4 regions of the Streptomyces sp. NPDC097107 genome follow, and region 2 is predicted to be linked to each of the others. Evidence: riboswitches for the same ligand, from Rfam matches in the RefSeq annotation. Region 2 holds a riboswitch; each other region holds the start of a gene.
What was found. Region 2 has a riboswitch for cyclic di-AMP ahead of ACIQ1J_RS13245 (M23 family metallopeptidase). Riboswitches for the same ligand answer to the same signal wherever they lie in the genome.
Positions count from the first base shown of each region.

Region 1 (7,663 bases), on a different contig from region 2:
TCGGCACCGGCGGTGTGCCGGGCGGCCTGCACGGCGGTGACGCGGGAGCCTCCCCGTACGTCTTCTTCCGGGTCGACGACCTGGACGCCGCCGTGGCCAGGGTGCGGAAACTGGGCGGCTCGCTCCAGGACCTCGGCGATGAGGGCGGGGAGGACGCGGAGTCGGTCGCCCGGTTCGGCCGGTCCGCGCTGTGCCGGGACGACCAGGGCTCCTCCTTCGGCCTGCACGAGCCGCCGAACGGGGGATGAAACGCGGGCGCCCCGCGGATCCCCCTACGGTTCGCTTCCGCCGCCGGCGAACGCGCGATCCCCGCGACTCCCCACCTCGCGCAACGTACGTCCTGTACATTTTCCACAGGAGGCAGTGCAGCCGATCACGGTTCTGCCACGAGGAGGGGTTCGCCATGACCCGACCGTCCGCCCGTCACGTCCTGCCCGAGTTCACCGAGCGCACGAGTGCCGGGAGCCGGACGACGGACCCGTACTCGAAGCTGCTGGAGGAGCGGATCGTCTTCCTCGGGACACCGGTCGACGACACCTCCGCGAACGACGTGATGGCGCAGTTCATGTATCTCGAACACCAGGCCCCGGACCGGGACATCACGCTCTGCATCAACTCGCCCGGCGGCTCCTTCACCGCGATGACGGCGATCTACGACACCATGCGCTACGTCGCCTGCGACGTGGAGACGACCTGCCTCGGGCAGGCTGGGACGTCCGCCGCGGTCCTGCTGGCGGCGGGCACGCCCGGCAAACGCGCCGTCCTGCCGGGCGCACGGGTGGTCATCCACCAGCCCGCGCTCACCGAGCCGGTGGAGGGGCAGGCGAGCGACCTGGCCATCCAGGCCGACGAGTTGGTCCGCGTCCGTGCCCGCCTGGAGCGGATCCTCGTACGGCACACGGGCCGCAGTCCCGAGCAGGTGAGCGCGGACATCGAGCGGGACACCGTCCTGGACGCGCAGCAGGCCCTGGAGTACGGCCTGGTGGACCGGGTGGTGCCCAGCCGCCGGATCACGTCCCCGGCACCCGGCGCGAGGTGATCCGGCGATGCTGCCACCGGAACTGCCGCCCCTGCCCGCCCTGACCCGCGCCGAGGCCGAGCTGATCGACCGGTACCTGGACGTCGTCGACCTGCTCGGGCGTATCAACCCCGCGCAGGAGGGCGACACCTATCGCGGGCTGCGGGCCGCCCAGGCGCTGGTCGGTAAGGCGGCCGCCCTGCGTGACGCGCTGGCGCTGATGCACCGGCGGCGCGAGACCGAGTTGCACGCCACCACCCTGGCCCGGGCGCTGCGCGTGCTGGACGGTGAACGGCGGACGGCGCGAGTCGGTCTTCCGCCCCGTTCCGGCCGTTGAGGCACCCGAGTCGAAACGGACCAAACGGCTTACCGCCTTTCGGCGTAGGGAAACCTCCGGATTCCGACCGGCCGAGCTTGCGCGACCCGCGTGTCCGGACAGCGTAATGAGCCGCTGCGTCGCTGGTCCCGGGGTGGTCACCACGTCCACCGGCCGGTCGAACACAGAGGTGTCCACCCGAACGGGTGAGTGGTGAGTAACAACACAAAGGGCACGTTCCGTTGGGATTTTCCCATGGGGCGAGACAAGATCCGTGACTGACGGCAAGCCCCCGCCGCAGCGGCGGGGCGGTCCGGGCGGACGCCGAGTCCTGCCGCCGCCCGGACGACCGGTCGACAGGAGTGGATCGGCAGGAGTGGAGGACCCGAGCACGACGGGTCGCCGGAACGGTCGTCTCCGCGAGAGACGCGCCGGGCCGAGCAGCCCTTGGGGTGAAGCCGCACTCGTGCGGCCGGGCAACTTCGCCAGCCCGAATCCGACAGGTCATCCTTCACAGGCGGCTGACGAAGGGTTGCGCATGTCCGCGCTCAATCGTGTCCCGTCGCTGATGGCCCGTGCCGGTACGGCCTCGGCCCTCACCCTCGCCGCCGTGGGCGGTTCCGTAGCGGTTCCCGGCGTCGCCTCCGAGGCGGCCGCGGCGAGCCATGCGACGAAGGCCCTGACGATCGCTGCCTCCAAGAAAGGCGCGCCATACAAATGGGGCGCCGTCGGACCAAGCAGGTTCGACTGCTCGGGGCTGACGCTGTACTCGTTCAAGAAGGCCGGCAAGAAGCTGCCACGCACCGCCGCCCAGCAGTACAACAAGACCCGTCACATCTCCGCCAAGAACCGCAAGACCGGGGACCTGGTGTTCTTCCACTCGGGCCGCAGCATCTACCACGTCGGCATCTACGCCGGGAAGGGCAAAATCTGGCACGCCCCGAAGACCGGGGACGTGGTACGTCTGCAGAAGATCTGGACCGGCAGCGTCTGGTACGGCCGGGTCAAGTAGCCCGCCCGAGGGGGTGACGGCGTCCCCAGCCGCCGTCACCCGCTCGGGTGCGCGGTATGCGCCTGCGGCGCGCCAGGGACCGTCGGCGATTCACCGCCGCGGCTCCTGGTTTCCCACGGCCTGCCCGACGGCCGTGGCCGGTTCGGCGGGCACCGCACCGCCCGGCGGCGCCCAGGGCAGTTCGATGGAGACGGTCTTGCCGCCCTCGCGCGTGGGCCGCACTCTCAACTTGCCGCCGCACTCCGCCGTCAGCCAGCGGATGATCACCATCCCTCGGCCGTTGTCCTGCTGGACGGCGGCGGGCAGGCGCTTGGGAAACCGCGGATGGCTGTCGGTGACGCCGATGCGCAGCCGCTCGTCACGGTCGAGCACGAGGTCCACGGTGAAGGTGGGTGACTGTCCGAACGTGTGCTGGACCGCGTTGGTCGTCAGCTCCGACACGATGAGCCGGACGGTTTCGGACACGTCGGTGTCCGGCGGCAGGCCCCACTCCGCCAGTGTGCCGACCGCATAGGTACGCGCGGCGGCCACCGAGGCGGGATCGCTCGGCAGAGTGACGGATGCTTCCAGATGGTCTGCCATGGCGACGTCGTCCCTTTCCCACGGGACCGCAGCCGGACACGGAGCGGATGGTTCGAGTACGGTCCCGGACTGGTGCTTCGCCGCCAGACTGCCATCACCAGGCCGGTGCAGGGCGGCGATCCACCAAGATATGCATATATCTGTCGCTCAAAGCGGTGAACTCTGCGACGGCAGAGCGTATTTGGGCGGCCCATAAGGAGTAGGGGAGTGGCCCATGCAGCAGCACGGTCCCGTGGTGCGCCGCCGCAAGCTGGGCGCTGAACTGCGCGCCCTGCGCACGTCGGCGGGTATCACCAGCGGCGAGGCGGCCCGGCTGGTGGGCTGGCACCAGTCGAAGGTCAGCCGGATCGAGACCGGGACGAGCGGGGCGAAACCGGCCGACGTGCGGTTACTGCTGGACGCCTACGGCGTGGACGACGACCAGTTGCGGGAGTTGCTGGTGATGCTGGCGGGCTCCGACGACGCGGGCGGCCGGAACCACTGGTGGCACGCCTACCGCGGGGTACTGCCCCCGACCTACCGTGACTTCATCAGTCTGGAGTCCCAGGCCAGCGCGATGCGCACGCTGGAGACCACGGTGGTCCCGGGGCTGCTCCAGACACCGGAGTACGCCCGCGCGGTGACGCGCGCCGCGGCGGACGGGCTGCCGGAGGAGCGGCTGGACACGCTGGTGGAGGTGCGGCTGGCCCGGCAGGACGTACTGCGGGCACAGCCGCCGCTTCTGCTGAGCGCGGTCCTGGACGAGGCGGTGCTGCGCCGGGAGGTGGGCGGCCCCGGTGTCATGTCCCGTCAGCTGGCGCGCCTGGTCGAGGCGGCGCGTCTCCCCCATGTCCGACTCCAGGTACTGCCGTTTGCCGCCGGGGCGCACATCGGTGTCACCGGCCCTTTCGTAATCTTCTCTTTTTCGAGCACTTCTGATCTGGACGTGGTTGTTCTCGACCACTTGACGAGTAGCCTGCATCTCGAACGGAAAGAAGACCTAGAGGCCTATACCGAGGCCTTCAACGCCCTTCTGATCCATGCCCTTTCGCCCGAGGACTCGTTGGACTTCATCGCCGCGACCGCGGCAGGCGCGTAAGGAGGCACCATGTCAGGCTCACCGTCCGCACTCTGTCGGAACATCCCTGCCGGCACCGATCTGCACGACGTGCGGTGGCTGCGCAGCAGCTACAGCACCGGAGCGAACAACTGCGTGGAGACGGCCCGGCCGGCGGCCGGCCCCTGGGCCGGACTGCTCGCCGTACGGGACTCCAAGGTCCCGGCCGGGCCCGCGCTGCTCTTCTCCCCCGGGAGCTGGGCGACGTTCACGGCCGCCGTCCACCGCGGCTGAACCGGTTGGTCACCGGGCGAAGCACGGCCGTGTCACGCCGACTCATGGTCGCGTTTCGCCGATCACCCGTACAGCGCGTTCGATCTGATCCCCGGAGAGGTCCGCACGAGCGGTCAGCCTGAGCCGTGAGACGCCGTCGGGTACGGAAGGAGGGCGGAAGCAGCCCACGGACAGGCCGGCCGCACGGCAGTCGGCCGCCCACTGTACGGCCCCCTCCGGGGAGGGAGCGCGCACCGAGACCACCGCGGCGTCCGGACGTACCGCCGACAGCCCGAGGGCGGTCAGGCGCGCGTGCAGCTCCGCAGCCACCTCGCGTGCCCGCGCCGCCCGCTCGGGCTCTCGGCGCAGCAGGGTGAGCGCCGCCAGCGCCGCGCCCGCCGCCGCGGGGGCGAGGCCGGTGTCGAAGATGAACGTCCGGGCCGCGTTGACCAGGTGGTCGATCACCCGGGCGGGGCCGAGCACGGCGCCGCCCTGACTGCCGAGCGACTTGGACAGCGTCACCGTCACGACGACGTCGTCGGCGCCCGCGAGTCCCGCCGCGTGCGGGGCGCCCCGGCCGCCGTCGCCGAGGACCCCGAGGCCGTGGGCGTCGTCGACGACCAGCCCGGCGCCGTGCTCCCGGCACGCCTCGGCGAGCCCGGCCAGCGGCGCGGCGTCGCCGTCGACCGAGAAGACCGTGTCGGAGACGGTGACGGCGGGCCCGTCGTGCGTCGCCAGTGCCTTGCGTACGGCGTCCGGGTCGGCGTGCGGCACGACCTGGGTCGTCCCGCGCGCGAGCCGGCAGCCGTCGATCAGCGAGGCGTGGTTGCCCGCGTCGGAGACGACGAGGGAGCCGTGCGGCGCCAGCGCGGTGACCGCGGCGAGGTTGGCCGCGTAGCCGGAGGAGAAGACGAGCGCGGCCTCGAATCCGCAGTAGGCGGCCAGTTCGTGTTCCAGCTCGGCGTGGAGTTCGGTCGTGCCGGTCACGAGCCGGGAGCCGGTCGCACCGCCGCCCCAGGTCCGAGCGGCCCGGACCGCCCCCTCGGTGACCTCCGGGTGCCGGGCCAGGCCGAGGTAGTCGTTGCTCGCCAGGTCCAGCAGCGGCGAGTCGGCCGGACGTGGGCGCAGAATCCGTACGAGTCCGGCCCGGCGGCGCGCCTGGGCCTGCTCGTCGATCCAGCCGAACGCCATGGGTCGGTCCTCCGTCGTTTTGTAGGCAGTGGACAGACATTAGCGGCACGGCAGCCCCCGCGAGGTGTGGCAATACCCACACGGCGATCTGTCAGTGTTGTGCAAACTCTCCTTGGCCCCGGGCGGCCCCGTAGGACAGGATCGGCTCTCATGGACCTGCTGAACACGCTGGTGGACAAGGGGCTTCGGCGCGAGTCGCCGACCCGCGAGGAGGCTCTTGCCGTCCTCGCCACTTCCGACGACGACCTGCTCGATGTGGTGGCCGCGGCCGGCAAGGTGCGCCGCCACTGGTTCGGCCGACGAGTGAAACTCAACTACCTCGTCAACCTCAAGTCGGGCCTGTGCCCCGAGGACTGCTCCTACTGCTCGCAGCGGCTCGGCTCCAAGGCCGAGATCCTCAAGTACACCTGGCTCAAGCCCGACCAGGCCTCCCAGGCCGCCGCCGCCGGCGTGGCCGGGGGCGCCAAGCGGGTGTGCCTGGTGGCCAGCGGACGCGGTCCGACCGACCGGGACGTGGACCGGGTCTCGGACACCATCAAGGCGATCAAGGAGCAGAACGAGGCCGTCGAGGTCTGCGCGTGTCTGGGCCTGCTCTCCGACGGCCAGGCGGAGCGGCTGCGCGAGGCGGGCGCCGACGCCTACAACCACAACCTCAACACGTCCGAGGCGACGTACGGGGACATCACGACCACGCACACGTACGCCGACCGGGTGGACACGGTGAACAAGGCGCACGCGGCCGGCCTGTCCGCCTGCTCCGGTCTGATCGCGGGCATGGGCGAGAGTGACGAGGACCTGGTCGACGTGGTCTTCTCGCTGCGTGAGCTGGATCCGGACTCGGTGCCGGTCAACTTCCTGATCCCGATGGAGGGCACGCCGCTGGCCAAGGAGTGGCACCTCACCCCGCAGCGGTGCCTGCGCATCCTGGCGATGACGCGGTTCGTCTGCCCGGACGTCGAGGTGCGCATCGCGGGCGGGCGCGAGGTCCACCTGCGCACGATGCAGCCGCTCGCCCTGAACCTGGCCAACTCCATCTTCCTGGGCGACTACCTCACCAGCGAGGGACAGGCGGGCCATGCCGACCTGGAGATGATCGCGGACGCCGGCTTCGAGGTGGAGGGCGCCGGCGAAGTGACCCTGCCGGAGCACCGGGCGGCCGAGCGGGGCGGGTGCGGGTCGCACGCAGGCGGCTCGTGCGGGTCGCACGCGGACGGCGGTGCCTGCGGACCGCACGCCGAGGGCGGGGGCTGCGGGTCGCACGCCGAGGGCGGGGGCTACGGGTCGCACGCCGACAGTGGTGTGTGCGGGTCCGTCCCGGCCCGGGCCGGCCGCGCGACGGGCGCGCCCGCCGAACCGGCGGCGGCCGGCGAGGCCCGTACGGACCTGGTCGCCGTACGCCGCCGTGGTGCCGGAACGGACCTCGCGCCCAATGCCTGAGCCCGCGCTGACCGTGGACGAGCTGCTGGCGCTCGACCGGCGGCACGTCTGGCATCCGTACGGTCCCATGCCCGGCCGGCAGGACCCGCTCGTCGTGGCGTCGGCGAGCGGGGTGCGGCTGTGCCCGGCCGACGGCTCGGGCGAACTCGTCGACGGCATGTCGTCCTGGTGGTCGGCGATCCACGGCTACAACCACCCGGTGCTGAACGAGGCCGCGCGCGACCAGCTGGACCGGGTGAGCCATGTGATGTTCGGCGGGCTCACCCACGAGCCCGCCGTGCGGCTGGCGAAGCTGCTTGTCGACATGTCACCCGAGGGCCTGGAGCACGTCTTCCTCGCCGACTCCGGGTCGGTGTCGGTCGAGGTCGCGGTCAAGATGTGCCTCCAGTACTGGCGATCGCTGGGCCGCCCCGCGAAACGTCGCCTGCTGACCTGGCGCGGCGGCTATCACGGCGACACCTGGCAGCCCATGTCCGTGTGCGACCCCGAGGGCGGGATGCACGAGCTGTGGGCGGGCGTGCTGCCGAGCCAGGTCTTCGCCGACGCGCCGCCGGCGGAGTACGAGGAGTCGTACGCGGAGCACCTGCGCGCGCTGATCGAGCGGCACGCCGACGAACTGGCCGCGGTGATCGTCGAGCCGGTGGTGCAGGGCGCCGGCGGGATGCGGTTCCACTCCCCCGCGTATCTGCGGGTACTGCGGGAGGCGTGCGACGCGTACGGCGTGCTGCTGGTGTTCGACGAGATCGCGACCGGGTTCGGACGTACGGGCGCGTTGTTCGCGGCGGAGCACGCGGCGGT
Region 1 is NZ_JBIWEF010000006.1:137,596-145,258, reverse strand. It holds gene ACIQ1J_RS16110 (VOC family protein) at 1-248, shown strand, start outside; gene ACIQ1J_RS16105 (ATP-dependent Clp protease proteolytic subunit) at 404-1,039, shown strand; gene ACIQ1J_RS16100 (hypothetical protein) at 1,047-1,355, shown strand; cyclic di-AMP (ydaO/yuaA leader) riboswitch at 1,725-1,869, shown strand; gene ACIQ1J_RS16095 (C40 family peptidase) at 1,873-2,346, shown strand; gene ACIQ1J_RS16090 (ATP-binding protein) at 2,437-2,928, opposite strand; gene ACIQ1J_RS16085 (helix-turn-helix domain-containing protein) at 3,143-4,006, shown strand; gene ACIQ1J_RS16080 (DUF397 domain-containing protein) at 4,016-4,258, shown strand; gene ACIQ1J_RS16075 (8-amino-7-oxononanoate synthase) at 4,301-5,428, opposite strand; gene bioB (biotin synthase BioB) at 5,579-6,865, shown strand; gene ACIQ1J_RS16065 (adenosylmethionine--8-amino-7-oxononanoate transaminase) at 6,858-7,663, shown strand, end outside.
Region 1: another riboswitch for cyclic di-AMP. It lies ahead of ACIQ1J_RS16095 (C40 family peptidase); the one in region 2 lies ahead of ACIQ1J_RS13245 (M23 family metallopeptidase).

Region 2 (7,663 bases):
ATCTTCTCCTCGTACGAGTCGTCGGGCGGCGGGGTCTTCGTACTACGGCGGGCCATCGCTGCCGGCTCCTTGCTGAAGCGTGAACGGTGATCTGACGCGGTCCATTGTGGACTGCGGCACTGACAGCGACCGACCAGGACCCGTCACGGGCTGCCCGGCCCGGCGCTGCCCGCAGGGTACGCCCTCGTCCTGCGCCCCCGCCCCGGTCGGGCCGCTCGGGCCGCTCGGGCCGCCAACCCCGTTCTCGCTCTCGGCGTACGAGGTCCGGGAACTCCACCGGTGTCCCGCACGCTTGCATACAGTGGCAGGATCGGCGGAATTCCGCAGTTCCGCCCAATGATCCACCAAGTGTTTCCACCAAGGATTTCGCGATCGAAGGGACGTACATGCCCATGGGTCACACGGCCACCGCCCAGGCAGGCTCCGGCGGCCTGACAGCGACCGAGCACCGCCTGGCCAACGGCCTGCGCGTGGTGCTCTCCGAGGACCACCTGACCCCGGTCGCGGCGGTGTGCCTCTGGTACGACGTCGGCTCGCGCCACGAAGTCAAGGGACGTACCGGCCTGGCTCACCTATTCGAGCACCTCATGTTCCAGGGCTCCGCCCAGGTCAAGGGCAACGGCCACTTCGAACTGGTGCAGGGCGCCGGCGGCTCGCTCAACGGCACCACCAGCTTCGAGCGCACCAACTACTTCGAGACCATGCCCGCCCACCAGCTGGAGCTCGCCCTCTGGCTGGAGGCCGACCGCATGGGCTCCCTGTTGTCCGCGCTGGACGAGGAGTCGATGGAGAACCAGAGGGACGTCGTCAAGAACGAGCGCCGCCAGCGCTACGACAACGTGCCCTACGGCACGGCCTTCGAGAAGCTGACCGCCCTCGCCTACCCGCAGGGGCACCCCTACCACCACACTCCGATCGGCTCCATGGCCGACCTGGACGCGGCGACGCTGGAGGACGCGCGCGCGTTCTTCCGCACCTACTACGCGCCGAACAACGCGGTGCTCTCGGTCGTCGGCGACATCGACCCCGAGCAGACGCTCGCCTGGATCGAGAAGTACTTCGGCTCCATCGCCTCGCACGACGGCAAGCAGGCCCCCCGGGGCGGTTCGCTGCCCGACGTCATGGGCGGGCAGCTGCGCGAGGTGGTCGAGGAGGAGGTCCCGGCCCGCGCCCTGATGGCGGCCTACCGTCTGCCGGAGGACGGCACGCGCGCGTGCGACGCGGCCGACCTGGCCCTCACCGTCCTGGGCGGCGGTGAGTCGTCCCGCCTGTACAACCGGCTGGTACGGCGCGACCGTACGGCCGTCGCCGCCGGCTTCGGCCTGCTGCGGCTCGCCGGAGCGCCCTCCCTGGGGTGGCTGGACGTGAAGACGTCAGGTGACTTCGAGGTGCCGGTCATCGAGACCGCCATCGACGAGGAGCTCGCCCGGTTCGCCGAGGAGGGCCCGACGGCCGAGGAGATGGAGCGCGCCCAGGCCCAGTTGGAGCGCGAGTGGCTGGACCGCCTCGGCACGGTCGCGGGCCGCGCCGACGAACTGTGCCGGTACGCCGTCCTGTTCGGCGACCCGCAGCTGGCCCTGACCGCCGTGCAGCGGGTGCTGGAGGTGACGGCCGAGGAGGTCCAGGAGGTCGCCAAGGCCCGCCTGCGCCCCGACAACCGCGCGGTGCTCGTCTACGAGCCGACCGCCCCCGCCGACGAGAACGACGCCACCGACGAGAACGAGGAGGCGGCCAAGTGACCGAGCTCGCCACCATGGAATTCCACAACCGGCCGCAGGCCGGCGAGCCCAGGCCGTGGGCGTTCCCGGCCCCCGAGCGCGGCAGCCTCGACAACGGCCTCACCGTGCTGCGCTGTCATCGCCCCGGCCAGCAGGTCGTCGCCGTGGAGGTGCTTCTCGACGCCCCCCTGGACGCCGAGCCGGCCGGCCTCGACGGTGTCGCCACGATCATGGCGCGCGCCTTCTCCGAGGGCACCGACAAGCACTCCGCCGAGGATTTCGCCGCCGAGCTCGAGCGCTGCGGTGCCACCCTCGACGCACACGCCGACCACCCCGGCGTCCGGCTGAGCCTGGAGGTGCCGGCCTCACGGCTGGCCAAGGCCCTGGGCCTGGTCGCCGACGCGCTCAGGGCGCCCGCGTTCGCGGACGGCGAGGTCGAACGGCTGGTCCGCAACCGGCTCGACGAGATCCCGCACGAGCTGGCCAACCCTTCGCGCCGCGCGGCCAAGGAACTCTCCAAGGAGCTGTTCCCGGCCGGGACGCGTATGTCGCGCCCGCGCCAGGGCACCGAGGAGACGGTCGCGAGCATCGACTCGGCGGCCGTACGCGCCTTCTACGAGAAGCACGTCCGACCCGCCACCGCCACCGCCGTGGTCGTCGGCGACCTCACCGGCGTCGACCTCGACGCGCTGCTCGGCGAGACGCTGGGCGCGTGGACCGGCTCCGCGGCCGAGGCGCGTCCCGTACCCCCGGTGAGCGCCGACGACACCGGCCGGGTCGTCATCGTGGACCGGCCCGGTGCCGTCCAGACGCAGTTGCTGATCGGCCGCACCGGCGCCGACCGGCACGACCGCGTGTGGCCCGCGCAGGTACTCGGCACCTACTGCCTCGGCGGGACCCTCACCTCGCGCCTGGACCGCGTCCTGCGCGAGGAGAAGGGCTACACCTACGGCGTACGGGCGTTCGGGCAGGTCATGCGCTCCGCGCCCGACGGCACGGGCGCCGCGATGCTCGCCATCAGCGGCTCCGTGGACACTCCCAACACCGGTCCCGCCCTGGACGACCTGTGGACGGTGCTGCGCACGCTCGCAGCGGAGGGTCTCACCGACGCCGAGCGTGACGTCGCCGTGCAGAACCTGGTGGGCGTGGCGCCGCTGAAGTACGAGACGGCGGCGGCCGTGGCGAGCACGCTGGCCGACCAGGTCGAGCAGCACCTGCCCGACGACTACCAGGCCACGCTCTACCGCCAACTCGCCTCCACGGGCACCGTGGAGGCCACGGCGGCGGTCGTGAACGCCTTCCCGGTGAACCGTCTGGTGACGGTCCTCGTCGGCGACGCGGCGCAGATCAAGGAGCCCGTCGAGGCCCTCGGCATCGGTGAAGTCACCGTGGTGGCGGCCGATTAGCGGCACACACGCGCGGCGGCCCTGGTGACCGGAGTGTCACCAGGGCCGCCTTTTGTCCGGATTGAGGGAAAGGCTGCCTGTCTGCCCTGTGGCGTGCGCTACAAAAGGCTTGTTGCGTTTGAGGATTGAACACAGCCGCGTTTAGCGTCATCCGGGCTGTTCGTCAGGCAGTGCGCCGCACCCGCGGCACCGGACAGTCATCGCCGAGTCCCCGTACGGCGCGAGCCAGGGGAGCCGGGGACCCACCGCAGTCCCTGGGGTGAATCGGGCGCCCGCGCGCAGCGAGGGGGTCCGTAGGAGACCTTCCACCTCCGAACCCGTCAGCTAACCCGGTAGGCGAGAGGGAAGGAAAGGACCAGCCTCTACATGGCGTTCACGCGCGCCACCGGGAAGCACCGTCGTCCCAGCCGGGTGCACCGCACCACCGCCCGCGCGGCGGGTGTCGCGGCCCTCGCCACCACCGGCGTCGTCGGCACCCTCGCGGCTCCGGCGCTCGCCGCCGAGCCCCGGGCGGAGCAGAGCGGACTCACCCCGGTCATCACCATCGGCGACTCCATAGCCGACGAGATCGACGCCCAGGCCACCGCGCAGGAGCAGGCGGCCCTGCACGCCGCCGCCCGTGAGGCGGCCCAGGAGGCCGCGCGCGAGCGGGCGGCCGAGGCGGCCAAGGAGGCGCGCGAGGCCAAGGAGCGCGCCGCGCGGGAGGCGGAGCGCAAGCGCCTCAACACCTTCGTGCCGCCGATCACCGCCTCCTACGTCTCCACCGCCTACCAGGCCGGCAGCTCGCTGTGGTCCTCCGGCAGTCACACCGGCATCGACTTCCACGCCTCCAGCGGCACGTCCGTGCACGCGGTCGGCGTCGGCACCGTCGTCGAGGCCGGCTGGGGCGGGGCCTACGGCAACCAGGTCGTGATCAAGATGCACGACGGCACGTACACGCAGTACGGCCACCTGTCGTCCATCGGCGTCTCGGTCGGCCAGGCGGTCACCCCCGGGCAGCAGATCGGCCTGTCCGGCGCCACCGGCAACGTCACCGGACCGCACCTGCACTTCGAGGCCCGTACGAGTTCCGAGTACGGATCGGACCTGGACCCCGTCGCCTACCTCCGCTCCCACGGTGTGAACGTCTGACGACGGACGGTACGGCATCCGAAAGCCCCGGCTCCCCGAGCCGGGGCTTTCGGACTTCTTTTCCCTCGGTGGAAGTGTCGCTGGCCAAAAAATATCCATGAAATCCGCCCTGCCGTCGGAATATGCGCTTGATTGGCCTAGAGTCACTGAGCACACGTCAATCGTCGACGTTTCACGGGGATTAAGGCGGAGGTCGGGCATGCGTATTCCGGCGCACTCGGTGTGCACGGCGATCCGGGACGACATCGTCACCGGCGTCCACGGACGCGGCAGTCGGCTCACCGAGGAACTCCTGGCCCGCCGCTACGGCGTCTCCCGCGTCCCTGTCCGTGAGGCCCTGCGCACGCTGCAGGCCGAAGGCTTCGTGGTGACGAGGCGGCACGCGGGCGCGTGCGTCGCGGAACCCACCGAGCAGGAGGCCGCCGACCTGCTGGAGACGCGCACGCTCCTTGAGCCCCTCGGCGCCTCCCGGGCCGCCCGGCGCCGCACCGAGGCCCACCTCAGGGTGCTGCGCGGGCTGGTCAGGCTGGGGCAGGAGCGCGCCAGGCAGGGCAACAGCGAGGATTTGCGCTCACTGGACGGGTGGTTCCACGAGACCCTCGCCCAGGCCGCCGGCAGCCCTTCGCTGACGGCCTTGCTGACCCAGCTGCGCCACAAGATCGCCTGGATGTACGTCGTGGAGGCGTCGGCCGGGCCGGTGGAGTGCTGGGCGGAGCACGGCGCGATCGTCGACGCGGTGGCCCGGGGCGACGGCGAGCGCGCGCGGGCGCTCATGACGCTGCACACCGAGCGGTCGACGTCGGCGTACCGGCTGCGATTCGTTTCCGGGGGTGAGCGGGCGGAGCGTGTGAGGAAATCGCAACGTCCCGTAAACATGCCGAGCCTGCGGCATTAACGCGGGCGCCGTATACAAAGAGAGATTAATTCGGGGGGCTATTTCTTGCTGCCCATGAACGGGGGAAGCGGAAATAGAAAACAAGAGGCCCGCCCGGTGTTCCGGGCGGGCCTTTCGGTGTTGCGTTGCTCAGACGGTCTCGGGAAGTTCCTCGAGTCCTTCGGCGACCAGCTTCGCCAGCCGGTCCAGGGCGGCGTCCGCGCCCTCGGCGTTGGCGGCGAGGACGATCTCCTCGCCGCCCTGGGCGCCGAGGCCGAGGACGGCCAGCATGGAGGCCGCGTTGACGGGGGCCCCGTCGGCCTTGGCGATCGTCACCGGGACGCCTGTGGCCGTGGCGGCTCGGACGAAGATGGAGGCGGGGCGGGCGTGGAGACCCTCGGCCCAGCCGACGTTGACGCGGCGCTCAGCCATGTGATGCTGCCCTTCAGGTTTTCAGGGGTTTCAGGTTGTCTAGACCAGTCTTGTCTAGACCAGTTTCCCACATCGTGAAGCTTGCGAGGACGGCCGCTGCCGTCCCGTGTGGTCGTCGGACCGCGGCCTCGGCCCGACCTTCCGTCCTCCACAGACTGCCTCGCGCCGTTGTCGTACGCGAGCCGTACTCTGGGGCCCATGCAGACCTCGTCGGACCGGCACGAGTACCCCGCCCACTGGGAAGCCGACGTGGTGCTGCGCGACGGCGGCACCGCGCGCGTCCGCCCCATCACCGTTGATGACGCCGGGCGCCTGGTCAGCTTCTACGAGCAGGTCTCCGACGAGTCGAAGTACTACCGCTTCTTCGCGCCGTACCCTCGCCTGTCCGCCAAGGACGTCCACCGCTTCACGCACCACGACTTTGTGGACCGGGTGGGACTCGCGGCCACCATCGGCGGCGAGTTCATCGCCACCGTACGCTACGACCGGATCGGCGCCGGTGGAACACCCGCCTCCGCACCGGCCGACGAGGCCGAGGTCGCCTTCCTCGTCCAGGACGCCCACCAGGGGCGCGGCGTCGCCTCCGCCCTGCTGGAGCACGTAGCCGCCGTCGCCCGCGAGCGCGGCATCCGCCGCTTCGCCGCCGAGGTGCTGCCCGCCAACACCAAGATGATCAAGGTGTTCATGGACGCCGGGTACACCCAGAAGCGGAGCTTCGAGGACGGTGTGGTCCGGCTGGAGTTCGACCTCGAACCGACCGACCGCTCGCTCGCCGTGCAGTACGCGCGCGAGCACCGCGCGGAGGCGCGCTCGGTTCAGCGGCTGTTGCAGCCCGGCTCGGTGGCGGTCATCGGCACCGGCCGCACACCGGGAGGCGTCGGCCGCAGCATCCTCGGCAACATCCGGGACGCGGGCTACACCGGCCGGCTGTACGCCGTGAACAGGGCCCTCCCCGAGGCACAGAAGGAGCTCGACGGGGTGCCCGCCCGCCGCTCGGTGCGCGAGATCGGCGGGCCCGTCGACCTCGCGGTCGTCACCGTGCCCGCCGAACACGTCCCCGAGGTCGTCACCGAGTGCGGCGAGCACGGCGTGCAGGGCCTCGTGGTGATCTCCGCCGGGTATGCCGACAGCGGCCCGGAAGGACGCGAACGACAGCGCGCCCTCGTGCGGCACGCGCGCACGTACGGCATGCGGATCATCGGGCCCAACGCCTTCGGGATCATCAACTCGTCCCCCCAGGTGCGGCTCAACGCCTCCCTCGCCCCCGAGATGCCCCGCCCCGGCCGGATCGGGCTGTTCGCCCAGTCCGGCGCCATCGGCATCGCCCTGCTGTCCCGGCTGCACCGGCGCGGCGGCGGGGTCACCGGCGTCACCGGAGTGTCGACCTTCGTCTCCTCCGGCAACCGTGCCGACGTCTCCGGCAACGACGTACTCCAGTACTGGTACGACGACCCGGAGACCGACGTCGCGCTGATGTACCTGGAGTCCATCGGCAACCCGCGCAAGTTCACCCGCCTGGCCCGGCGGACGGCGGCCGTCAAACCGCTGGTCGTGGTACAGGGCGCCCGGCACGGCGGCGTGGCACCGCAGGGACACGCGGTCCGAGCGACGCGGCTGCCCCACGCGACGGTCTCCGCGCTGCTGAGGCAGGCCGGCGTGATCCGCGTCGACACGATCACCGACCTGGTCGACGCCGGGCTGCTCCTCGCCCGCCAGCCGTTGCCCGCCGGCCCGAGGGTGGCGATCCTGGGGAACTCCGAATCACTGGGCCTTCTGACGTACGACGTCTGCCTCTCCGAGGGGCTGCGGCCGCACTCGCCCCTGGACCTGACGACGGCGGCCTCCGCGGACGACTTCCACTCGGCTCTCTCCCGCGCCCTGGCCGACGACACGTGTGACGCGGTGGTGGTGACGGCCATCCCGACGGTGGGGGAGGGATCGGCCGGTGACGCGGCGCTGGCGACGGCCCTGCGGTCGGCGGCCGCCGCGGAGCCCGGCAAACCGGTCCTGGTGGTCCACGTGGAACTGGGCGGCCTCGCGGAAGCCCTGTCCGCGGCGACGAGCACGGCACCTCAGGCCACCGCGAGCACGGCCCCCCGGAC
Region 2 is NZ_JBIWEF010000005.1:112,479-120,141, forward strand. It holds gene ACIQ1J_RS13230 (DNA topoisomerase (ATP-hydrolyzing) subunit A) at 1-56, opposite strand, end outside; gene ACIQ1J_RS13235 (M16 family metallopeptidase) at 387-1,739, shown strand; gene ACIQ1J_RS13240 (M16 family metallopeptidase) at 1,736-3,124, shown strand; cyclic di-AMP (ydaO/yuaA leader) riboswitch at 3,316-3,478, shown strand; gene ACIQ1J_RS13245 (M23 family metallopeptidase) at 3,491-4,255, shown strand; gene ACIQ1J_RS13250 (GntR family transcriptional regulator) at 4,455-5,150, shown strand; gene ACIQ1J_RS13255 (HPr family phosphocarrier protein) at 5,280-5,561, opposite strand; gene ACIQ1J_RS13260 (GNAT family N-acetyltransferase) at 5,760-7,663, shown strand, end outside.

Region 3 (7,663 bases), on a different contig from region 2:
CGCCTGACCAGGAGGAACACCGCGCCGGTCGTCACCGGCGGACTGCCCGGACCGGGTCTCAGCTCCGCCACCTCGGCGCCCGCGGCCCTCCCGTCTCCCTCGGGGCCGAGATCCAGCTCGGCGACCTGCACCGGCCCGATGCTCAGGAACCCCGCTATCTCCCGCCGTGTCTCCCGCAACGCACGCCGCTCACCGGCCATGCGCCCACCCCCTCGTGGTTGCCCTCCGTCACGGCCGGCGCAGCCGGGCCGCGCCACTCAACGTCCGTACCGCCAGCGACGCCAGCCGGGGCCGGTCGCGCACGAAGCCGTGCGCGCGGCGGGCCGGCTCGCGGCCCAGCCAGTGCAGTGCGGCGCCCGCCCCCACGCGCGTCGCCGCCCCCTCGTACACGGGCAGGTCACCGGTCTTCAGCGCGTCCTTGTACTCCGCCGAACCCCGTCCCAGGTCGAGCATGCCGATGCCTTGGGCGGCGGCTGCCTCGGCCATCCGCAGATGCAGGACAAGACCCGGCGAGTACTTGGCGAATTCCGGGGCGTACGCCGGGAACCAGCACGCCAGGACCGTCGCCGAGCGCAGTCCGAAGTGGGCGGCGACCGGCCGGCCGTCGGCGTAGAGAACGGACAGCGTGCCGGTGCACTCCGGCGCCCGGGTCCTGGCGAGCCGCCCGACGAGCCGCGTGATCCACTCCTGCGCGAAACGGTCCCGGCGTCCCGTCCTGCGGTACTGCGCAGACTTCCACTCCATGAGTGTGCGCAGCGCGGCCGGGTCCCGCTCGTCGAACACGAAGCGCACGTCCCCGACCTGGCGGCCGAGCCTGCGTTCCTTGGCGAGGGTGGTCTTGAGGAACTTCGGCGAGCGGTCGCGCAACCCGCTCTCGTACGCCTCGTACCCTTTCTCCACGTCGATGACGTAGGTGGTGTGCTCCTCGGCGGCGTGCGGCACGAACAGCCCCTGCTCCGCCTCCAGGTTGTCGAAGGCGAAGCTCGACAGGGAGCAGGCCCGCAGCAGTTCGCGGGTGTCCGGGGTGAGGCCGGGGCGCAGCACCCCGCCCTGGCAGTCCGACACCCCGAGTCCGATCGCCCGGCCCTGACCCAGCGGTCCGCGCTCGTGCGGCAGGAAACCGGCCGCCTCACCGCCGTCGTACACCACCGCGACCCGCGCCCGCGGCCGCACCCGGCCCACGACGTCGGTGAACTCCGGTTCCATGAACGGACTGCGTGGTGCCGTCGACTTGGCGCGCAGCTCGCGCCAGTGCTCCCGTTCCCCCTCGCCCAGTTCCTCCGGTCTGAGCACACGCACACGTCCGCTGTTCAACCCGACCCCCCGATCAAGTCCCCCTGGACAGAAGGAAGGTACCCCCGGGCGCCGTCCGGCGGGTAGGTAGCGGACCATGTTGTTGCCAACCGGTGCACAGGCCTTTAACCGGCTTTAGCCGATGATGTGCCAGGTTTCGGACACGAACGTGCGTCCTCGTGCGCACTCGTGCCGTACTCGTGCGGACTCGTGCCGACCTGGCGCCTCCTCGTTCGGAAGCGATCGCGGGTGAGTCGGACGGGCGCGGTGTCCGTATTCTCTGATCATGGACCGCACCGCGTATTCACTCGTCGCCACCGATCTCGACGGCACGCTGCTCCGCGGCGACGACACCGTGTCCGACCGGTCACTGGCCGCGCTGGCGCGGGTGGCCGGGGCCGGTGCGCGGCATCTGGTGGTGACGGGGCGGCCGGCACCCCGGGTGCGGCCCCTGCTCGACCGCCTCGGTTGTACAGGGCTCGTGGTGTGCGGCCAGGGCGCCCAGGTGTACGACGCCGGCGCGCACCGGATGCTGTGGTCGGTCACCCTGGACCGGGAGCTGGCCGAGACGGCGCTCGGCAAGATCGAGGCCGAGGTGGGGCAGGTGCACGCGGCGGTCGACCAGGACGGTGTCGACGGCCTGACGCTCATCGAGCCGGGTTACCTGATGCCTCACCCGACGCTGCCCGCGGTGCGGGTCGAGCGGCGCGACGAGCTGTGGAGCGCGCCGATCAGCAAGGTGCTGCTGCGCCATCCCGAGCTGTCCGACGACGGGTTGGCGGCGACGGCGCGCGCGGTGGTCGGTTCCCTCGCCACGGTCACGATGTCGGGTCCGGGGACGGTGGAGCTCCAGCCGTGCGGCATCACCAAGGCCACCGGCCTGGCGCTGGCCGCCGAGCGCCTGGGCGTGAGCCGCCGACGGACGATCGCCTTCGGGGACATGCCCAACGACATCCCCATGTTCGACTGGGCGGCCCATGGTGTCGCCATGGCGGGTGCCCACCCCGAACTCAAGGCGGTGGCCGACGAGGTCACCCTGACGAACGAGGACGACGGCGTGGCCGTCGTCCTCGAACGGATCTTCAGAGCGCCGTAATACGGCGCAGAGACCGGTATTACGGCGCAGAGCCCGGTGTTACGGCGCAGAGCCCGGTGTTACGGCGCAGAGCCGGTATTACGGCTCAGTAGGCGCCGAAGACGTTGTCCATCGAGCCGTACCGGTCGGCCGCGTAGTTGCAGGCGGCGGTGATGTTGGCGACCGGGTCGTACGGGTCCCAGGAGGTGCCGGGCACGTGGTACGCCTGGAAGGTCGGGTCGATCACCTGGAGCAGGCCCTTGGACGGGGTGCCGTTGATGGCGTTGATGTCCCAGTTGTTGATGGCGAGCGGGTTGCCGGACGACTCCCGCATGATGTTGCGGTGAATGCCCTCGTACGACCCGGGGATGCCCTGCTGGGCCATGATGTCGAGCGACTCCCGGATCCAGCCGTCCAGGTTGTCCGGGTAAGTCGTCGCCGCGGTGGTGGCGGCCGGGGTGGCCGCGGAGGCGCTGGTGGCCCCGATGAGCGGCAGGGCGAGCACGGCGGCGCCGGTGCCGGCCACGGCGAGCTTCCGGGCGAGGCGGGCGGTGCGGGCGTGACGGTTCTGACCGTTGGCAGACATGCTTGAGTCCCTCTCCTTACGCCTGCGAGGTGAGCTGTCGGGTTCGGGCGGGGAGGTGCCCGGCCGGGCCCTGACGGGCACGGCTTCACCCCTAGCCGCTCCGGTGGTGACCGGTGCGGCGGCTTACCTGGGTCCCCCGCTCCTGCCTGCGAGTTTGTTGGCGGATGACTGTGTGTCCGGGCGGTGGCAGGATTCGGCGTCCGCCCGACAGGCCGGGAACGTATGCGAGAGCACATGTCCGAAACAAGTGCAGGAATCACCCAACGCACCTGTTGACCTTGGTCTGAGGTGTTTGGGGTGCTTGATCCTTTGCGGCTGCCAAGCCTCAACTGGCTTGCGGGGCAAAGGGAGGGCGCAGTCGGCGGCAGGGTTGCCTACAGGCGGGGCGAAGTGAGCCAACTCACCCGCTTCAACAAGGGCGGCAAATCGGGCATTAGGGTCAACTTGGAGTCAATCGCCCGTGGGCGGGACGGGCTTCGGGTTCCAGCCGGCGGTCGGGTGGACCGGCCGCCGCGAGTCCCTCGTCTCCGACCCCGTCCCGGCCGGTGTTTCCGTGTGCTGTGCGGGCATCCGTTCGGGGCGGGATCGAGGTGACCCGGGCGGGTGACGTATTCGGAGTGCGGGCCGTTGGGAGAGGTGACGTGATCTTCGGAGGCGGGTTCCGGCGCCTGGTGATGGCGATCAATATCTGCTCATATCACCTGATCAAAAACATACCGTGCATGATCCGATACCGACCGGCCTGTAACGGTGGGCGCTAGCGGTGATCGAAAGGTGACCGGATACGCTGACTTGAGTGGTGGCAGCGACCTATCGACAAACCAGGTAATCGCCAGTAGACACCAGCAGACAGGAGACCCCTCGTGACCGTCGTCGGGCCGTTCGGGCTGAGCGTGCGGGACCAGGCTCTGGAAGCCGATGTCCAGGCCGGATTGGTTGCGGTCGAGGAAGGGTTGCTTGAGGCAACCAAAAGCGAGGTGCCGTTCATCACGGAGGCCGCCCAGCATCTGGTGCGGGCCGGCGGTAAGCGTTTCCGGCCGCTGCTGGTGATGCTTTCCGCTCAGTTCGGCGACCGGCACGCCCCCGGGATCGTGCCCTCGGCCGTCGTCGTCGAGCTGACCCACCTCGCCACCCTGTACCACGACGACGTGATGGACGAGGCCGCGGTGCGACGCGGCGTGCCCAGCGCCAACACCCGCTGGGACAACTCGGTCGCGGTCCTCACCGGCGACTTCCTGTTCGCCCGCGCCTCGCAGATCCTCGCCGACCTCGGTCCCGAGGCGGTCCGCGTGCAGGCCCTGGCGTTCGAACGGCTCGTCACCGGCCAGATCCTGGAGACGGCGGGGCCGCAGGACGGCCGGGACCCGGTCGACCACTACCTGGACGTGCTGGGCGGCAAGACGGGCTCGCTGGTGGCGGTCTCCTGCCGGTTCGGCGCGATGATGTCCGGCGCCGACGAGACGGTCGTGGACGTGCTCACCCAGTACGGCGAGCGGCTCGGCGTCGCCTTCCAGCTCGCGGACGACGTCCTGGACATCGCCTCCGACTCCCACGAGTCGGGGAAGACGCCCGGCACCGACCTGCGCGAGGGTATCCCGACCCTCCCGGTGCTGCGGCTGCGCGAGCGGGCGGCCCGGCTGGGGCTCGCCGAGGACATCGCCCTGTGCGAGCTGCTGGACTCCGACCTGAGCGGCGACGCGCGCCACGCGGAGGCGTTGCGGCTGCTGCGCGCCCACCCCGCTCTGGAGCAGGCGCGGCGGGACACCGTGCGGTACGCCAAGGACGCCCGGGCGGCGCTGGCCCCGCTCAAGGAGTGCGAGGCGAAGTCCGCGCTGGTGGAGCTGTGCGACGCCGTGGTGCACCGGGCCGGCTGAGTGCCCGGCGTACTCCGCCGTGTACCTCGCCCCCTACGGGCCGGGGGAGACGCGACCCCTCCGTGTCATCCCGCAGGAGTAGGCGGAGTTGAGCCCGCGGTCTGACGATTCCGCCTGGCCGATTTGGTCAGATGGACACCACGGAAACACCAATCCTCACCGATTCGGGTGAGAATGGCGGCTCACGGGTGAACGAGCGCGAGGTCGTGAGACAGCCGCCGCCGACGACGGAGGTAGGGCACACATGGCACCGATCGATTCCGACGACAACACGACCGCCGGGGAGGGCGAGGAGCTGCGCGCCGGACGGCGCAGGGCCGCGCGGTACGTCGTCCCGGTCGCGGTGATGGGAGTGGCGGCCGCGACGATCGGCCTCGTCCCCGCGCTCGCCGACTCCGGGGACCCCGACCTCCCGAAGGTCACGGCGGAGCAGCTCATAGAGAAGATCGCCAAGTCGGACGTCGAGCAGCTGTCCGGCACGGTCAAGATCAGCACCGACCTGGGTCTGCCGGACCTCGGAGGCCTGGAGAGCGGCCTGATGTCCGGCATGTCCGGCGGCCCGGGTTCGGGCGGGGACGAGGACGGCTCCGCCGCCGACCCGTCGGCCAAGCTCACCGAGCTGGTGTCCGGCACCCACACGCTGCGGGTCGCCGCCGACGGCCCCGACCGGCAGAAGCTGTCGCTGCTGGAGAACGCCGCCGAGTACAGCCTGATCCACGACGGCAAGGACGTCTGGGGCTACGACAGCAAGTCCAACGAGGTCTACCACGCCACCACGTCCGGCAGCGCCGAGCAGCCGGAGAAGGAGGTGCCTGCCACCCCGAAGGACTTCGCCGACCAGGCCCTCAAGGCGGTCGACGACACCACGTCCGTGACCGTCGACGGCACCGCGCAGGTAGCCGGGCGGGACGCGTACCGGCTGGTGATCAAGCCCAAGCAGGACGGTTCCACGGTCGGCGCCGTCAGCGTCGCGGTGGACGCCGAGACCGGCATGCCGCTGAAGTTCACGCTGACCCCGTCGAGCGGCGGCGCCGCCGTCGTGGACGCGGGCTTCACCAAGGTCAGCTTCGCGAAGCCGGACGCGTCGACGTTCGACTTCACCCCGCCCAAGGGCGCGAAGGTCACCGAGGCCGAGGAGGCGCCGGAGCACGGGCGGGGGGCCGAGGGCGGCCTCGCCGAGGAGACGGACGGCCTGAAGGGGACGGACGGCCCGAAGGGGACGGACGGTCTCAAGGGCACGGGCGGCCCGAAGGTGATCGGCGAGGGCTGGAACTCGATCGCCACCTTCGACACCGGCGGCCAGGGCCTGCCCACGGCCTCCGCGGGCGGCGACCTCGGCGGCTTCCTGGGCTCCTTCGGCGACCAGGTCAAGGGCGACTTCGGTTCCGGCACGGTCTTCAAGACCCGCCTGGTCAACGCCCTGATCACGGACGACGGCAAGGTCTACGCCGGTGCGGTCAACAAGGACGCGCTGGTGAAGGCGGCCGACGCGGCCCAGTAGGCGCCAGGTCGGGTCGGGCGTCAGCGTCGGGCGCCAGGCCGGACGCCCGACGCCGGGCATCAGCACGGAGCAGCCACGACGACGAAGCGAGGGAGCCGATGGCCGAAGCGTCCGCCACGGAAGCGGAGAGCCCGGACCAGGGGGACGGCGCGGACGACGCCGTCATCGCCACCCGGGCGCTCACCAAGCGCTACCGCGGCGGACAGCTCGCCGTCGACGGTCTGGACCTGACCGTCCCGGCGGGCAGCGTCTTCGGCTTCCTCGGCCCGAACGGCTCCGGCAAGACCACCACCATCCGCATGCTGATGGGCCTGATCGAGCCCACCTCGGGCACCGCCCGGGTCCTGGGCCGGCCCATGCCGCGCGCGGCCCGCACCGTACTGCCCCAGGTCGGCGCCCTCATCGAGGGCCCCGCCCTGTACGGCTTCCTCTCCGGGCGCGACAACCTCCTTCGCTACGACGCCGCCGACCCGGCCGCCGACCCGCGCACCCGGCGAGAGCGCGTCGCTGGGGCGCTGGACCGGGTGGGCCTCGCGGCCGCCGCCGGCAAGAAGGCGAAGGCGTACTCCCTCGGCATGAAGCAGCGCCTCGGGCTCGCCGCGGCGCTGCTCCAGCCGCGCCGCCTGCTCGTCCTGGACGAGCCGACCAACGGGCTCGACCCCCAGGGCATGCGCGAGATCCGCGCGCTCGTGCGCGAACTGGCCTCCGACGGCACCACCGTCTTCCTCTCCTCTCACCTGCTGGACGAGATCGAGCAGGTGTGCACGCACGCCGCCGTGATGGCGCAGGGGCGGCTGATCAGCCAGGGCGCGGTCGCCGACCTGGCGGCCGGGGCGCGCGGCCGGCTGGTGGTGACCACGCCGGACGCGGGGGAGGCGGCCAGGGTGCTGAAGGAGCAGGGGGCCGGGGACGTGGTCGTCGCCGAGGACCGGGTGACGGCGGAGCCACCGGACCGCGACCTCGCCGACCTGAACGCCGCCCTGGTCGCGGCCGGTGTCCGCGTCCGAGGCTTCTCAGTGGAGCGTGCCTCCCTGGAGGACGCGTTCGTGGCGCTCACCGGGGAGGGCTTCGATGTCGCGGGCTGACACGTCGCGGGCCGAGTCACCGCAGGTTGAGGCGCCGCAGGCTGAGGCGCCGCGGGCAGGGGTGTCGCGGGCCGAGGTGCCGAGCGCGGTGCGCGCCCCGAGTCCGCTGTGGTCCTTCGGGCTGCTCCGCAGCGAACTGCTGATCACGTTCCGGCGCTGGCGCACCCTCGCCCTGCTGGGCGTGCTGGCCGCCGTGCCGGTCCTGGTGGGGATCGCCGTGAAGATCGAGACGAGCGACGGGGCGTCGTT
Region 3 is NZ_JBIWEF010000014.1:172,302-179,964, forward strand. It holds gene ACIQ1J_RS29865 (glycosyltransferase) at 1-200, opposite strand, end outside; gene ACIQ1J_RS29870 (GNAT family N-acetyltransferase) at 229-1,293, opposite strand; gene ACIQ1J_RS29875 (HAD family hydrolase) at 1,580-2,389, shown strand; gene ACIQ1J_RS29880 (transglycosylase SLT domain-containing protein) at 2,475-2,954, opposite strand; cyclic di-AMP (ydaO/yuaA leader) riboswitch at 2,960-3,127, opposite strand; gene ACIQ1J_RS29885 (polyprenyl synthetase family protein) at 3,818-4,828, shown strand; gene ACIQ1J_RS29890 (outer membrane lipoprotein carrier protein LolA) at 5,073-6,329, shown strand; gene ACIQ1J_RS29895 (ATP-binding cassette domain-containing protein) at 6,428-7,414, shown strand; gene ACIQ1J_RS29900 (ABC transporter permease) at 7,401-7,663, shown strand, end outside.
Region 3: another riboswitch for cyclic di-AMP. It lies ahead of ACIQ1J_RS29880 (transglycosylase SLT domain-containing protein); the one in region 2 lies ahead of ACIQ1J_RS13245 (M23 family metallopeptidase).

Region 4 (7,663 bases), on a different contig from region 2:
GTCGCCAACAGCTTCGCGACGCGCTGGATAGCGACGGCCACCGCCGACCCGGCCGGCGCGGACACCCTGGGCGCCACGGTCATAGCACCGGTGGTCGAGGAGTCCGCCAAGGCAGCCGCCGTGCTCCTGGTCTTCCTCTTCCGCAGGCGGGACTTCACCGGCGTCGTCGACGGCGTCGTCATAGCGGGCGTCACCGCCACCGGCTTCGCCTTCACCGAGAACATCCTCTACCTGGGCAACGCCTTCGGCACCGACCAGCTCACCGGCGACAGCGGCATCGCCTCCGTCACCGCGGCCACCTTCTTCGTCCGCGTCGTGATGTCGCCGTTCGCCCACCCGCTCTTCACCGTGCTCACCGGCATCGGCTTCGGCATCGCCGCGCTCTCCACGGGCCGGCACCGCCTGCGCCGTGCCCTGCTCCCCCTGGCCGGCCTGCTGCTGGCGATGGGCGTGCACGCGCTGTGGAACGGCTCGGTGGCGTTCGGGGAGTACGGCTTCTTCGCCGTGTACGGGGCCTTCATGGTGCCGTCCTTCGGCCTGCTGACCTGGCTGGTGATCTGGACCCGGCAGCGCGAACTGGGCACCGTACGCGCCGAACTCCCCGTGTACGTCATGGCCGGGTGGCTGACACCGATGGAGCCGTACGCGCTCGGTTCGATGCGGGCCCGCCGCATCGCGCGCCGGCACGCCCACCGGCACGCCGGTAGGGAGGCGGCGCGGGCGGTGGCGCAGTACGAGGCGTACGCGACCTCGCTGGCGTTCCTGCGCCGGCGCGGGCGGCTGGGCAGGGCGGGCGCCGACTTCGCCGTACGAGAGCGGGAACTGCTGGGCGCCCTGTGGCACCGACGCGACGTGGCGCGTCCGGCACTGGACCACGCCGCCCGGGCCACGGCGCCGCCCCTGCCGGTGGCCGTGCGGCCCTGGGCGCACCCGTACGGCGCGTACGGGCCCGGCCACCCGGCGACGGCCCCCGCGACGGTCCCGGCGCCGTACCCCGCACCGGCCGCGTACAGCCCGTACACCCCGTACCGCCCGTACACCCCGCCCAGCCACTACCGGCCGTAACGGCAGTACCGGTCGTGCAGGCCGTCCTGCTCCGGCTCCCAGGCGGTGGCGGTGGAGCAGCCGCCGGCGCCGCTGGGGTCGGCGGAGGAGGGAGCGTACGGCTGCGCCGCCCGAGCACCGACCACATCGACCTGCGAGGCGTCGGCGCGGCCTCGATGTCCGCGGCGCTCGGGCCCGGGTACTCGCCCCGCGGACCGGCAGCCCTGACGTCGGGGGGTCGTCGTCAGGACCGCCGGAGACCAGGGCGGCAAAGGGGCCGGAGACCGCGTGGGAGGCACGGCGTGGGTCAAACGGCGTGGATCAGGGGGTCAGGCCCTTGCTCTGCAGCCATGCCATCGGGTCGATGCCGCCGCCTCCGCTGGTGTGGACCTCCATGTGGAGGTGTGCGCCGGTGACGTTGCCGGTGGCGCCGACGCGGCCGATGACGTCACCGGTGGTGACCTCCTGGCCGACGCTGACGCTGATGGAGGACTGGTGGGCGTACCAGATCTCGGTGCCGTCGTCGAGGGTGAGCACGGTCTTGTAGCCGTACGACCCGTCCCAGCCGGCCGACGTGATCGTGCCGCTGTGCACCGCCTTGAGCAGCGTGCCCGTGGGGGCGGCGAAGTCGAGGCCGGTGTGGTAGCCGGAGGACCAGTAGGCGCCGGCCTGGCCGAAGCTGGAGGAGATGGTGTACGAGGAGGTCGGCAGCGTGTACTGCTTGGCCAGCTTGGCGAGCCGCTCGGCCTCGGCCTTCTTCGCGGCCTCCTCCTCCGCCTTCTTCTTGGCGGCGGCGGCCTTGGCCTCGGCCTCCTTCTCCGCCTTGGCGGCGGCTTCCGCGGCCTTCTTCTCGGCGGCGGCCGCGGCTTCGGCGACGGCCTTGGTCTCGACCTGGGCCTGCTGCTGCTCGGCCTGCGCCATGATCCGGGCCCGCAGCGTCTCACCGGCGCCTGGGTCGCTCTCCGAGGAGGTCTCGGCGGCGACCGTGCCGATTCCGCTGAGCGGGGTGGCGGAACCCTGCGGTTCCGGCTTCTCCTCGTCGGAGATGAGCGAGCCGACGTTCGGAAGGTCCGGCATGGAGATCGACACCGGCGGCTTGCCGGTCTGCGCGCTGGCCATGCCGCCCGCGCCGACCGCGGCTATGACACCGACGCCGAGAACGGTGGAGCTGCGGGCGAGACCGCCGCGCTGCTTGGCGACGCGGTGCCGGCCGCGTACGGGGCGGATGGAGTCCGCGGTGGGATTCCACTCCTCCCAAGGGCCCTCTTCGGTGCGGTAGCCGTCGTAGCCGAAGGTTTCGCTGTCGTGCCCGCTGGGCACGAACGGGGCCTCGGGGGCAGGCCGGTTGGACGCCACGTGGGCGTACTCCTTTCCTTCCTTTCGCCTACCGGGTTAGCTGACGGGTTCGGAGCAGGAAGGTCTCCTACGCGCGTATATCCGCCGTGTCTGGCACGGCGTCATACGCCCGATTCACCCCAATGTGGTGGTTCCCCGGTTCCCTTGCGGGATTCGGCGCGTGCGCACGGAGCCGACTTCTGTGACGGCTGGGACGACCGCGCTGCGTTATCGAACGTTAATAGACGCGGGGCTCGGATTCCAAGCCGTTCCTCTTGATCATTAACGGATCCGGCCCGGACGTACGCCTCACGATCGGTTAAAACCGGGCGAGTCGACCGGGCTTGGGTATTCCCCTTCACGCCTCGGCTTTCTGACAGTTCGTCAGTTGTTATGCGGAGGGCGGTCGGTCCGTCACTTCCGGTGACGTCGATCAAGGGTCGAGCAGGGGCGTCGCACGGCGAGCAGTGCCATGTCGTCGGCCATGCCGCCCCCGGAGTGCCGGCGCACGTCCCCGGCGAGGGTGTCGAGCAGCTCCGCCGGATGCCGGAACACGCGGCCGGCCAGCCGCACGTGCGGTTCGTAGAACTCGCCCCGGGCGTCCCGCGCTTCGGACAGTCCGTCGGTGTAGAGAAGCAGCGTGGCCCCGCCGGGGAAGCCGGCCTCCTCCGCGCGGTCGGGCCACACGCCCAGCTCTCCCATGCCGAGCGGCAGCGCCGACTCCCGTGCGGGCAGCGGGCGCAGGGTGCCGTCGGCGTACAGCAGCAGGGGCGGCGGATGGCCGCGGTTGACGATGCGGACGATCCCGTCGCCGTGCGGGAGTTCGGCGAGTACGGCGGTGGTGAACCCTTCGAAGGCGTCCAGTCCGTCGCGCCGGGTGCCCTCGCGCGCCAGTGCCCGCTCCAGCCGCTGCGCCACCGCCTCCAGCGTCGCCTCCTGCTCGGCGGCCTCCCGGAACGCGCCGATCACCACGGCGACGGCGGCCACCGCGCCCATGCCCTTGCCGCGCACGTCCCCGACGATGAGCCGGATGCCGCGCGCGCTGTCCTGCACCGCGTACAGATCGCCGCCGATGAAGGCGTCGGCCTGCGCGGCCTCGTAGCAGGCGGCGATCTCGAAACCGCCGATCCGCTCGGCGGGCTCGGGCAGCACGGCGCGCTGGGCGGCCTCGGCGATCTCGCGGACGGAGACGAGGCGCTCGCCGGTGCGGCGGACGAAGCCGTTCACGAGGACGGCGAGCACGGCGACCGTCGCGATGGTGATCAGCTCGGTGAGGGAGTCGACGTAGTGGATGACGCCCTTGGTCAGTTGCAGCCCTATGACGGCGGCGACCACGGCGACACCGGTGAGCACCGTGCCGCGCCGTGAGTAGATCGGCGCGGCGACCAGGGGCGCGGCCGTGTAGAGGGGGCCCGCGGTGAAGTATCTGGGGGTGAAGATGTCGTACAGGACGGCGGCGACGATCAGCAGCATGGGGAGCAGGCGTACGAAGGCCCGCCCGTACGAGGTCCGTCGCCGCGGCCCCGCGTGCGGCGGCACGCGTTCAGCACCGTCGCCGAGGCCGGGGTCGGGCACGGGATCGCCGGGGAGCCGGCCGCCGGCCCGGGCGTACGCTCCCTCGTCCTCCAGCTCACCTGGCCGCACCACTCGTCTCCCGCCACCCCGCACGTCCGCGCCGCTTGCCGTCCCGGTCCTCCAGGTTTCCCGGACCGGGGGCGAAGGGCGAGCCACTGAGGGCCGATCGGGTGACGGAGCGACCGGGTGACTGGATGACGGGGTGAGGATGAGGGCGGCGCATCCGCCGCAAACGCACCGAAGGCCGGAATCCTTAAGGATTCCGGCCTTCGGCCTTGAGTAGCGGGGACAGGATTTGAACCTGCGACCTCTGGGTTATGAGCCCAGCGAGCTACCGAGCTGCTCCACCCCGCGCCGTTGTGTCTCTACTGTACGTCATCTTGGGGGTGGAATGCACATCCGTATCTCCCTGCCCCTCCAGGTGGCGGTTGGGCGCCTTCGCCCGCTCCTCGTACTCCGGCAGTACGACGACGACGGCGCCCCCGGCGGCGAGCACTCCGCTGCCGTCCGCCCCCGGCACGAAGGTGTCCGGCTCCCGCCAGGCCGTGACCACGCGCCGTACCCCGGCGTCGAGGATCAGCCGGGCGCAGGGCGCGGGCCGGGAGGCGCGGCGGGCGCACGGCTCCAGGCTGCTGTAGACGGTGGCCGTCGCGAGCCGCGGGTCGGCGGGGTCGGCCTTCGCGAGCGCCGCCTCCTCGGCGTGCACGACGGGGTCGTCCCCCTCCCGCGAGTGCCCCCGCGCCAGCTCGCTCCCGTCGGCGGCGACCACGACCGCCCCCACGCTGAACGCCGTCCCGGACGGCGGACACAGCTCGGCAAGCTCGCAGGCGAGCGCCAGCCAGTGCCGGTCGGCGGCGGTGACGCGGCCGCCGGCGCCGGGGGCGGTGGGCAGATACCGCGTCAGCACCACGTCCTCGACGCGCCGCGACTCCACCAGCCGCAGCCGCCCGCCCTGGTAGGCGCCGGGCCCGAAGAGGCGGGGCGCGTCCGGGTCGCCCACGAACAGCGGCGCGAGGACGAGCTGGAGTTCGTCGGCGAGTTCCCGCTGCAACAGCTGGGTGTGCACGGTCCCGCCGCCCTCGACCATGAGCCGCCGCACGCCCCGCCGGTCGTGCAGGTACTCCAGGCCCGCGTGCCAGTCGAGCGCGGCACCGAGCGGCACGACGTCGGCGGCGAGCCCCAGCGCGTGGGCATGCCGGGCCCCCGCGTCCGTGGTGAGGAGCACCTTCTCGCCTCCCGTGTGCCAGAACGCCGCCGCCGGGTCCAGCTCGCCGGTGGCGCTGACCGTCACCTTCAGCGGGTACTCCGCCTCCCCGGCCGCGACCCGGGCCGCGCGCCGCTCGCCGGAGTTCACCAGCAGCCGCGGGTTGTCGGCCCGGATCGTGCCGGCGCCGACGAGGATCGCGTCGACGGAGGCCCGCACCTCGTCGACGCGGTCGAAGTCGGCAGGGGAGGAGAGCAGGAGCCGGTCGGGGCCGGTGTCGTCCAGGTAGCCGTCGAGGGAGACGGCGGCGGAGAGGAGGACGTAGGGGAGGGGCATCAGGCGGCACTCCGGTGGGACGGGCGGACTGGTCGGCGCCAGTGACCGTCGGTCACTGCCAGAAGACCTCTTCCACAATGATCTGGGGATCCTCGGTGCGCGGTACGAAGGTGTATCGCAGCCAGCCGTGCCCGTGGCCGAAGTAAAGATGCGAGAGCCCTTCGGCAGGCCGGACCGCGCCGGCTGATCCCGCATACCTGCTGGAAGATCGATGTCTGCGTCGATGCCCCGGAAGTAGGGATCCTTCGCCGTGACCAGTTCGGCGCGCGCGGCGTCGACCGTCTTCCGTACGTGCTCGGGCAATGCGTCGCGGGTGGCCTGAGCCTTGAGCGTCCAGTCCATCTGCCAGGGCGGGCCCATGAACCAGCCGTCCGTCACTGGCCCGGCTCCAGGCGCTGACTCTCGTACCGAATGTGCGAGGCCTCTTCGAGAAGCGCCTTCGCCTCGGCAAGGTCCGTGGACTCCGATGCACGGTGATGCAGGTCAGCCATGTGCGCGTCGAGTTTCGGGTCCCTGGCAATCGCGTATTCACCCCACCAGCGAGCCATGAACGCGGGCACGGTGCTGATGTCGTACGCGTCCGCGACGGCCCAACGCCAGTGGTCGTCGAAGTCCGGAAGGAGCTGCGGGGCGTGCTGGGCGATGGCAGCACGCAGCGCCTTCGGGTTCCGCTCGGGCATGGGCGGAACGACCGGCGTGGGTTCTGCGGCGTGTGCGGACATGACCGGACGGTCTCCTCTACGCTCCTTCGGCGCTCTGTGCCTACGACGATAGTCCGTCCCGACAACCTGGGTGAGCGGTTCACTGCCGGGGCTCTGAGCTGTCATGCCGGGAGGGCATCGGTGTCGTCGTCCGTCGCGGGCAGGCGCCGGCCACGGGACTCCGCGACCCTCAGCACGTCGGCGAGGCACTCCGTCAGCCGGATCGCGGTGTAGCGGACCTCGGCGTTCGGGGACACGGGGTCGTCGAGCAGCCGGCGGGCGGAGCGCAGCACGTCCAGCCCTTCTGTGAGCTGCCGGACCTCCGTCTCGTCGGCGAGGCGCGACACGGTCCCGTTCCCGTCGCCGGGGGCGAGGAAGCAGGGTTTGCCTTCCGGCGACAGCCAGGGCAGGAGCCGTAGCGCGGTGTACGCCGTCATCAGGCGGCCGCCTTCCGGGCGCCGACGACGTGCTGATCGAGGTCGACGCCGAAGTCGGCGGCGAGCACGAGGGCGAGGCGGCGGTGCCGCCGGCGGCCCCTTTCCGCTTCCTGTTCATGGGCGCCCAGGTAGGGGCGGACCAGACGGGAGGCGGCGCCGTCGAGGGGGAGGTGACGGCAGTGGGGGGAGTGGTGGAGGGGGAGGCGTGCGGGGGCGGCGGCTTGTGGGGTGCGGTGGGTGGGGCGGGGGGCTTGGTGCCGGAGGGCGCCTGCTCGATGGGTTCCGGTGCCTGGGCCGAGGAGAGGGGTGAGCCAGTGGGTGAGGCGGCGGATAAGGTCTTGCATGTCGACGCTCCTGCGTAAGCGTTGGCCTGCCCCGGGAGGTCTAGCCACCTCGCCGGGGTCTTCAGTTGTTGACGCTACCCCCAGATGCAGCCCTCTACATACAAGTACAGAGGGATCCACCCGAACGTGGAGGTGAAGGCACACCTACGTTGGACATATGAGCGATAAGGGCAAGCCGACCCCCTTGGACCCGATGAGCGCCAGACCGCTCTACGTCCAACTGGCCGACGTCATCGCCAAGAAGATCCAGTCGGGCGAGCTGGCGCCGGACAGGCCCATCCCGTCGGAGAACCATCTCGCCGACGAGTACGGCGTGGCACGACTCACCGCTCGCCGGACCGCACAGGAACTCCGCGAGCGTGGACTCATCGTCACCGTCCGTGGCAAGGGGTCCTTCGTCGTGGAGCAACTGCCGTCCACGGCACCCGAAGGCGAGGCCGGGATCGCCGACTGACGGTCCCGCCCCACTGCCCGCGCGGTCTCCGCTGCTCGGCGGCCTTCCTACGTCCGCCGCGCCCCTTCTCGGGGCGCCAGTCGCGGAGGTCGGACTCGGAGAGGCGCCGGCCGGTCAGCGCAGCCCGGCCGTCCAGTGGACTGCTGCTCGCCTCCGTCCTGCCGTCCCCCGGGCCCGAACTGGCAGGACGGGTGGGCACGCCGTGTCCACGGTGTCGCGTACTACACCGGCAC
Region 4 is NZ_JBIWEF010000002.1:16,260-23,922, forward strand. It holds gene ACIQ1J_RS03710 (PrsW family intramembrane metalloprotease) at 1-1,065, shown strand, start outside; gene ACIQ1J_RS03715 (M23 family metallopeptidase) at 1,366-2,400, opposite strand; cyclic di-AMP (ydaO/yuaA leader) riboswitch at 2,412-2,569, opposite strand; gene ACIQ1J_RS03720 (PP2C family protein-serine/threonine phosphatase) at 2,794-4,023, opposite strand; tRNA gene ACIQ1J_RS03725 (tRNA-Met) at 4,235-4,308, opposite strand; partial or broken gene ACIQ1J_RS03730 (dihydrofolate reductase family protein) at 4,367-5,494, opposite strand; gene ACIQ1J_RS03735 (DUF6247 family protein) at 5,869-6,216, opposite strand; gene ACIQ1J_RS03740 (hypothetical protein) at 6,318-6,632, opposite strand; gene ACIQ1J_RS03745 (hypothetical protein) at 6,632-6,976, opposite strand; gene ACIQ1J_RS03750 (GntR family transcriptional regulator) at 7,134-7,430, shown strand; gene ACIQ1J_RS03755 (hypothetical protein) at 7,652-7,663, opposite strand, start outside.
Region 4: another riboswitch for cyclic di-AMP. It lies ahead of ACIQ1J_RS03715 (M23 family metallopeptidase); the one in region 2 lies ahead of ACIQ1J_RS13245 (M23 family metallopeptidase).